Regions from separate parts of the Janthinobacterium sp. Bl 1 genome, predicted to be linked through region 1. Evidence: predicted binding sites of a transcription regulator. Region 1 holds the regulator's gene; each other region holds the start of a gene.
What was found. Region 1 encodes FNR, which switches genes on or off when oxygen is low (the NO sensors DNR and NnrR bind a similar motif). Its sites were predicted from a motif close to TTGATNNNNATCAA; they were not measured.
Positions count from the first base shown of each region.

Region 2: AC4BCN_RS04800 (universal stress protein) is a predicted target of FNR. The motif match lies at 1,134-1,147, and genes of this name have one in related genera.
Region 3: AC4BCN_RS09985 (universal stress protein) is a predicted target of FNR. The motif match lies at 932-945, and genes of this name have one in related genera.
Region 4: ubiU (ubiquinone anaerobic biosynthesis protein UbiU) is a predicted target of FNR. The motif match lies at 1,089-1,102, and genes of this name have one in related genera.

Region 1 is NZ_CM177086.1:275,949-278,148, forward strand. Features, by position in the region: gene ccoG (cytochrome c oxidase accessory protein CcoG) at 1-248, shown strand, start outside; gene AC4BCN_RS01185 (FixH family protein) at 303-827, shown strand; gene fnr (fumarate/nitrate reduction transcriptional regulator Fnr) at 831-1,589, opposite strand; gene AC4BCN_RS01195 (response regulator) at 1,829-2,200, shown strand, end outside.
Region 2 is NZ_CM177086.1:1,061,771-1,063,970, forward strand. Features, by position in the region: gene mltA (murein transglycosylase A) at 1-609, shown strand, start outside; gene AC4BCN_RS04800 (universal stress protein) at 642-1,079, opposite strand; gene AC4BCN_RS04805 (MFS transporter) at 1,217-2,200, opposite strand, start outside.
Region 3 is NZ_CM177086.1:2,199,968-2,202,167, reverse strand. Features, by position in the region: gene phbB (acetoacetyl-CoA reductase) at 114-860, opposite strand; gene AC4BCN_RS09985 (universal stress protein) at 1,029-1,895, shown strand; gene AC4BCN_RS09980 (hypothetical protein) at 1,916-2,200, opposite strand, start outside.
Region 4 is NZ_CM177086.1:2,524,102-2,526,301, reverse strand. Features, by position in the region: gene ubiU (ubiquinone anaerobic biosynthesis protein UbiU) at 1-1,025, opposite strand, end outside; gene AC4BCN_RS11455 (hypothetical protein) at 1,188-1,604, shown strand; gene AC4BCN_RS11450 (ribonucleoside triphosphate reductase) at 1,723-2,200, shown strand, end outside.

The sequences.
Region 1 (2,200 bases):
AGATCATGAACACGTCCGAGCAAAGCCAGCATTTCAAGATCAGCGCTTCCGGCTTGCCGGGCCTGACCTTGCTGACGCGCGAAGAAGTGACCTTGCAGCCGACGGAAACGCTGGGCTGGCCGATCCGCCTGCGCGTGCCGCACGGCGTGGGCGAGAAGGGCTCGAACAAGATTGCGATCGAATTGCAATCGCTGGACGACCCGTCGCTGCATGTGCGTGAAAGCGCGGTCTTCATCGTGCCGCGTTAATGCAGGAAGGCCGGTCCCCGCATGGGGGCTGGCCGTTTACACAGGAGAAATACCATGTCCGACAGTCTGAAACTGCAGCCTCCCGTTGCACCGTGGTACAAGCATCGCTGGCCATGGCTGCTGATGATCGGTCCCGGCCTGTCCGTGGTCGTCGGCAGCTTCATGGGCTATATCGCCTTTACGCAGCCCGACGCGCTGGTGGTGGGCGACTATTACAAACAGGGCAAGGCGATCAACCAGGATTTGAAGCGCGACACGATCGCCAGCGACCTGGCCATGGATACGAGCCTGGCGTACGACGTGGCGTCAGCGCGCCTGAGCGGTTCCGTGCACAGCTTCGGCAAGGCCTACCAGGGACCGCTGCAGCTGCACCTGGCGCATGCGACCCTGCCGGAAAAGGATATCAAGCTGCTGGTGCAGCCCGATGCGGCCGGCAATTTCTCGGTGCCCCTGCCGATGCTCGAACGCAGCCGCTGGCAAGTGCTGGTGGAAAACGACAAACGCGAGTGGCGCCTGTCCGGCATCTGGACCTGGCCCGTGCAACGCAGCATCGCGCTGCATGCGGATGAAGAGTTATAAGCCTTACTTGCAGACGTCCGTGCCTGCCGTAATGGCTTTCAGCTTGGCTGGTTGCAATATTTCGATCTCGCGGTTCGACACCCGCAGCCAGCCTTCCTTCTTGAATTTCGACAATAAACGGCTGACGCTCTCGATGGTCAGGCCCAGGTAGTTGCCGATTTCCTCGCGCGACATGCGCAGCTGGAATTTGCTGCTCGAATAGCCGCGCGCCTCATAGCGCGACGCCAGGTTGACGATGAAGGCGGCAAAGCGCTGCGTCGCCTGCATATTGCCCAGCAACAGCATCACGCTTTGCTCGCGCGTGATTTCCTGGCTCATCATGCGGTGGAAATGACGGAGCAGGGTCGGCATATTGCCCAACAATTGCTCCAGGCTGGAAAACGGAATTTCACACACTTCGCTGTCTTCCAGCGCCACCGCATTACAGTGGTGGCGGTCGGCGCTGATGGCGTCCATGCCCAGCAGTTCGCCGGCCATCTGGAAACCCGTCACCTGCTCTTCGCCGCCCGGATTGATCTGGTATGTCTTGAAGTGCCCCAGGCGGATCGCGTACAGGTTCTGGAACGAGTCGCCGATGCGGAACAGCGAGGCGCCGCGCACGATCTTGCGGCGGCGGCCGATGATCTGGTCCAGCCTGTCCATGTCGCCCATATCGAGGCCCATCGGCAGGCACAATTGATGCATGCTGCAGGTCGAGCATCGCGCACGCAACGCTTCCACGGTCACTGTGGGCAAGGTTGGAGTGATTAGCGCTTCAGTCATGTCGGTACCTTTTAGAAAATGCAACAACAAGTTTACTGCATACCGGGTTGCCGTGTGCCAATTTCACCGCAATTTCGCTGAATAAACGACGTTCCGACTTTAATTATATGGCAACATCGTCAAAAGCCCATGCGGGTAGGGGCATTTGTGCGGCGGCGCTTGCCAAGCTGGGGTATTGATAGGAAAATTCCTGACAGCATTATCTGCCGCCTGTGCCGCCCGGTACTGAAAAGGAAATCATGAAGCCTCTCGGCATCAAAGCAAAAGTCGCGCTGGCCACCAGCCTGACCTCGATCGCCATGATCGCGCTGGTCACCATGATACAGGTGCAGCACATGCGCGACGACTTCACCCGAGTACTGCTGAGCCAGCAGTCATCCCTGATCAGCCGCACCGCTGCCGAGCTCGACGACAAGCTGGGCATGCTGCTGCAGATCGTCACCCTGACGGCCAGGCAGCAGCCGCCGGAACTGATGGCCCAGCCGGCCCAATTGCGCCAATACTATTCGCGCCGTTCGATGCTGGTGCTGTTCGACGACGTGCTGGTGCTCGACGCGCATGGCGCCGTCGTGGCCGACATGCCGGAAGTGGCGGGGCGCACCGGCATCAAC
Region 2 (2,200 bases), 790 kb from region 1:
GCTACGTCCATCACGGGCAAGGAATTGCTGTGGGTGGATGACGAAGTCGAAGCCTTCTTCCTGCAGGTGCAGGGCTCCGGCCGCGTGCAGCTGACCGACACCCAGGAAACCGTGCGCGTGGCCTACGCGGACCAAAATGGTCATCCGTATAAATCGATCGGCCGCTACCTGGTCGACAAGGGCGAGCTGACCCTGAGCCAGGCGTCCGCGCAGGGCATCAAGGCGTGGATCGCTGGCCACCCCACGCGCAAGGATGAATTGTTCAACGCCAATCCCAGCTATGTCTTCTTCAAGGAAGAGCGCCTGCCCGATCCGAAAGTGGGGCCGAAGGGCGCGCTGGGCGTGCCGCTGACGCCGCAGCGTTCGGTGGCCATCGATTCGCGCTTCTTGCCGCTGGGCGCGCCCGTATTCCTGTCCACCACGCAAGCCAATAGCGAGATTCCCATGCAGCGCCTGGTGATGGCGCAGGATACGGGCGGCGCCATTCGCGGGCCGATCCGTGTTGATTACTTCTTTGGTTTTGGCGCGGAAGCGGCCGAGAATGCGGGCCGCATGAAGCAGAGCGGCGCCGTGTGGGTGTTGTTGCCGAAGCAGGCGCCGGCGCGCTAGGGAAAGCGTCGCCGGGCAGTTCGTGGTGTCGCTTAGCGCAAGACCATCACTGGCAAGTGGGTATGCGCCAGCACTTTTTGCGTTTCGCTGCCCACGAACAGCTTGTTCAAGCCCTTGCGGCCGTGCGAGGCCATCAGGATGATGTCGCAATGGTAGGTTTGCGCCGCATTGACGATTTCATCGTGCGGGCTCGGCGACACGGCGACCACGCCTTCGAAAGGTACGCCGGCGGCGCGCGCCGCTTCGCCGATCTTGTCGATGGCGCGTTGGGACGCTTCCTGCATCTGCTGTTCATACAGGCTGGCGTCGAGCACGATGCCGCCGTCCGCCATCGGCGAGAACGGAAACGGCTGCACCACGCTGATGGCGACCAGCTTGGCCTTGTTCAATTGGGCGAAGGCGAGGGCGGTCTCGGCGGCTTTGTCGGACAGCGGCGAGCCGTCGGTGGGAAATAAGATGGTGTTAAACATAGCGTGCTCCTCAAGTGATGTAAGACAGCTTATGGATTTACATCAATTAAAACCTTGATATAAATCAAACCTCACAGGCTTTGGCGTGAATAGTGTCGCCAAGGCAATCTTTTGCCAGTGTATTCCCGTTCACCGCTTCAGGTGCGCACGCTACGCAGCGGCGTGCCCCACACCATGGCCACCGTCAACACGATGCTGCCGGCCGCGATGCAGGCCAGGCCATTGCGCACGCCAAAATGTTCCGCTATCCAGCCGGCGGCCAGCGCACCCAGCGGCGCCGTGGCCACCGTCAGGAAGCGCATGGTCGACGTCATGCGACCCAGCATGGGGTCGGGTGTGACTTTCTGGCGCAAGCCCAGGTAGGGAATAAAGAACAGCATCACGCCGCAATCGAAAAAGAACATCAAGATGGCATACGCCACGGCGCTGGCGGCCGCGCTGCCGAACAGCGCGGCGGGTATCGTGGGCGTCAGGGCAAAACAGAGCGAGGTCGATGCCAGGCCGATCAGGATGGTGCGGCCGGCGCCATAGCGCTTCGTCAAGGGCTTGACGATGAAGGCGCTGAGCAGGACGCCGGCGCCGCCGAGCATCTGCGTCATGCCCAGCACGCCCGGACTCATGCCCAGGTCGCGTGTGGCGAACAGCACCGTCAAGGCCATGCTGGCGTAAAACAGGAAGTGCCAGATGCCGGCGCCCCAGGCCAGCGCGCGCAGCAGCGGTTCGCGCCAGACGAACAGCAAGCCGTCGGCGATGTCGCGCAAGGCGTGCTTGTCGGATGGAGCAGGGCGCGGGTCGCGCACGCTCATGGCGCGCAAATTGCAAACCGAAATCAGATAGCCGCACGCCGTGCACAGGATGGCGACGGGCGCCGACAGCACTTGCACCAGCACGCCGGCCAGGCCGGGACCGATCAGGCGCGAAGCCGATTCGGTGGCGGCAAATTTCGACTGCGCATCGATCAAGCCATCGCGGCCCACGAGGAAAGTCAGAAACACCTGTTCGGCGCCGCCACCGACGACGAAGCCCGTGCCGATGATGAAGCCCACTATATATAACCATGGCATCGACAGCACGCCGCACCAGTAAGCCACGGCGACGCTGGCCAGGGCCAGGCCCGACAT
Region 3 (2,200 bases), 1.9 Mb from region 1:
TGTTTTCCAGCGTGACTGCCATACTGCCTGACGTCCTCCGCCAGCGTCTGTGCGCCGGCTGGGTGGACGGGTCTCCTCTACTGCCATTGCCTCTTTGCAAGCTGTACGCTTGCTTAACTCATGTGCTGTCCGCCATTGATGGCGATGTTCGCGCCCGTCACAAACGCGGCCTCGTCCGACGCCAGGTAAGCGACCAGGGCCGCCACTTCGTCCGGCTCGCCCAGGCGGCCCAGGGGAATTTGCGGCAGGATCTTCGTTTCCATGATATCGGCGGGCACGGCCGTCACCATCTGCGTGCGCAGGTAGCCGGGCGAGACCGTGTTGACGGTGATGCCGTGGCGCGCCACTTCCAGCGCCAGCGCCTTGCTGAAACCGTGCACGCCCGCCTTGGCGGCCGCATAGTTGCACTGGCCAAACGCGCCCTTCTGGCCATTGACGGACGAGATATTGATGATGCGGCCCCACGGTTGTGCCAGCATCGGTTCGAGCACCTGCTTGCTCATGTTGAACAGGCTGTCGAGATTGGTGCGCATGACTTCGGACCAGTGCGGCAACTCCATCTTGCGCATGCTCTGGTCGCGCGTGATACCAGCGTTGTTGACCAGCACGTCGATGCGGCCGAACTGCGCCAGCACGCTGGCCACGGCCTCGCTGCAGGCATCGAAATCCGTCACGTCGATGGCCAGCGGATGAAAGTAATACTGCTGCGCCTGCTGCTCGTCGAGCCAGCTTGCCACCCTCGCATTGCCCGGCGTATGCGCGGCCACAACGGCAAAGCCCGCCGCATGCAGGCGGCGGCACAAGGCCGTACCCAGGCCGCCCATGCCGCCCGTGACCAGCGCTACCTTTTGTTCCTTCATGACTGTCTCTCCCCGCTTGTTATGGTTGTTCTGCGTGGCATCAAGTGTAGGAGCAGTTTTTGTTGCCAGCCTTGCGCCAGATCAACTGCTCAGCCTGGTGCAGTCGTGCGCGGCCGGCACCCCGGACTGTGCCAGAATGGCCGCTACTGCACAGCGAGAGGACAGGCCATGACGTACAAGACCGTATTGCTCCACATTGACGACAGCGCCGGGCGCGCCGCCCGCATCGAAGCGGCGGCCAGCATCGCCCAGGCTTGCGGCGGCCACCTGACGGGTGTGGCGCTGACGGGCGTGTCGCGCCTGCTGTACCAGAACCAGCCCGACCTCGATGCCGACCCGAACCTGAGCTTGCACCTGAACTTCCTGCGCGACCGGGCCACGCGCGCCCTCGACGGTTTTGAAGCGCAAGTGCGCGCGGCCGGCGTCGCTTCGTTCGAACAGCGCGTGCTCGACGACGAGGCGGCGGGCGGCATCAGCCTGCTGGCCCGCTATGCGGACCTGGTCGTCATCAGCCAATACAATGCCAAGGATAAATCGCCGTCCGTGATGCGCGACTTTCCCGCCTATGTGTTGCTGCATTCGGGCCGTCCCGTGCTGATCGTGCCGTATGCGCCACCGCTGCCCCTACTGGCGCCGCCTGCGGCCGCGCGCAATGTACTCATTTCCTGGAACGCCAGCAAGGAAGCGAGCCGCGCCGTGAGCGCCGCCCTGCCCCTGCTGCAGCGCGCCGGCCAAGTCCACGTGGCCATCTTCGACGCCCAGGTGCATGCCGCCGAGCACGGCGAACAGCCGGGCGCGGAACTGACGCAATACCTGGCGCGCCACGGCGTGGAAGCGCGGCTGCATTTGCTCGATGGCGGTGGCGTGCGGCGCGGCGATATCGGCGAAGCGCTGCTGTCGCAGGCGGCCGACCTGTCGGCCGACTTGCTGGTGATGGGAGCGTATGGCCATTCGCGCCTGCGCGAAACCATCCTCGGTGGCGTCACGCGCACGATTCTGCAAAGCATGACGATCCCCGTGCTGATGGCGCACTAGGGCGTATTGAAAGCGGCGGGCTAGCCGCCCTGCCAGGGCTGGCTGCGGATCTTCGCCACCTGGCGCTGCGCCAGCCACTGCCACAGCTGCAGCGCGTCGTCCTGCGGCAGGGCCGACATGTGGCGCGGACTGGCCAGGGCGATTTCGCAATCGCGGTCCGACCATTCCTCGAAAGTGACTTCGCCTCCGCTAGCGACCTCGACCTGATACATCAAGCCATCGTCGTAACCAAAACGCAACAGGACGGCAGCCGGGCTGCCATCCTGCGCCACGGCGCCGCCGCGGTAAACCTCGGCCAGCGCATC
Region 4 (2,200 bases), 2.2 Mb from region 1:
CGATGGTAGGCGCCGAGGGTGTGCTGCTGGCCTTCGGCCAGCTTGTCCATGGACGCCATCCAGGCCGGTTTGACGGCGTAGCGCGCATTGCCTTCGCGGCAGGCGTCGATCGCTTCGCGCCACACGCGCGTGACCTGCGCCACGTAGGCGGGGCTGCGCTGGCGTCCTTCGATCTTCACCGCGCGCACGCCCATGGCGATCAGCTGCGGCAGCAGCGCCAGCGTGTTCAGGCTGGCCGGCTCCTCGATCGCGTAATACTCTTCGTCGTTGACTTCGAAACGTCCCTTGCACAGGGTCGGATAGCTGGCGTTTTCGCCTGGCGCATAGCGGTCGATCAGCACGCCGTTCAGGCGCGATTCGAGGCCGTTCGGCGTTTCCAGCCAGCGCACGGATTTCGCCGGCGAGCACACGCCGTGCGTGTTCGGCGCCTCGCCCGTCGCATATGACGACAGCGCGCAGCGCCCTTCGACCATCACGCACAGGCTGCCGAAGCCGAAGACTTCGATCTCGACTTCCGTCTTGGCGATCAGTTGCTCCACCTGCGCCATCGACAGCACGCGCGGCAGCACGGCGCGGGCGATGCCGAAGTGTTCATGGTAAAAATTGATCGCTTCATAGTTGGTGGCCGAGCCCTGCACGGACAGGTGCAAACGCAGTTGCGGGTGGTGTTCGCTTGCATACGCCATCAGGCCCGGATCGGCCACGATCATGGCGTCGATGCCGGCCTGCGCGGCGCGGTCGATGGCGCTGCGCCACACGGCCCAGTTGTGCGGCTGCGGATAGGTATTCAGCGCCAGCAGCACCTTGCGTCCATATTGGTGGGCATAGCGCACGCCCTCGGCGATGGCCTTCTCGTCGAAATTGAGGCCGGCGAAATTGCGCGCATTGGTGGCGTCGCGAAAACCGAGGTACACGGTGTCGGCGCCATTGTCGACGGCCGCTTTCAAGGCAGGCAGGCTGCCGGCGGGGCAGACCAATTCCAGCGGTCCGGCCACGCGGGTGGCGGTGGTTGATTCAAGCATCATGGTGTTCACAGTCCTGTAGCGGCTCAGGGTGCAGACTATAGCCCCGCCCTTACCGCCCAGTCCTTGACGCAGGTGAAGGAATGCATGCATGGCTGGCGCGCGTTCAACTTGCTTGACCTGGCTGTAAAATGCCCCACTTTTCTTCCTCACCGATTGCCCGCCATGCCCCGCAAACCGCTGCTGCTATTCCTGCTCACCCTGTTCCTCACCGTGCTGCAAATACAGTGGGCTTCGCCCGCCGACGGCTATGTCGAAGAAACGCTCTCCGTGCTATCGCCCGAGGCGCTGGGCGTCTGGGCCGGCGTGCTGCTGCTGTTCCTGCAAGCCGTCTTCGCCCGCCGCGCCATGCCCGTGCTGCGCCAGGCCGCCATCTGCACAGGCCTGCTGGCCATCTACTGGCTGCTGGCGAACTACGTCACGTTCGACGCGCGCGTGGCCAGCTGGAGCACCTTCTCGGCGCGGGAAATCTGGGCGCACGTGCTGCCCGCCTCCGTCACCAGCATCGCCGTCTGCGGCGCCATGTACTTTGGCCTGAGCTGCTTCATCCCGCGCCTGGGCCACGCAAAAAAAAGCCGCTGACGCGCTTTCTTCACCTGCATCAAGGATTCGTCACGCAACTGCACGCGCCCTTTGACGCCACTATATTTAGTGATTAATCTCCATAAAAACACCGCATGTTGTGTTTATTGGAGGTTTCATGACGACAAATGCAGTTTCTCCCACACGCGGCCAGGTCGACGTCGCCGCGTCCATCAATGAATACCTGGACCGGCGCGACTGGCGTGTCAACGCCAACGCCAACCAGGGCTACTCGCTGGGCGGCCTGATACTCAACGTGTCGGGCAAGGTCATCGCCAACTACTGGCTGGACCAGGTGTATCCGCCTGAAGTGGGTGCGGCGCACCGCGAAGCGGCGCTGCACATCCACGACCTCGACATGCTGGCCGGCTATTGCGCCGGCTGGTCGCTGCGCACCCTGCTGCACGAAGGCTTGAATGGCGTGCCGGGCAAGATCGAATCGGGTCCGCCGAAACACATGTCGAGCGCCATCGGCCAGATCGTCAATTTCCTCGGCACTTTGCAAAACGAGTGGGCCGGCGCGCAGGCGTTCAGCTCCTTCGACACCTATATGGCACCCTACATCCGCAAGGACAGCCTGCGCTACGAAGACGTGC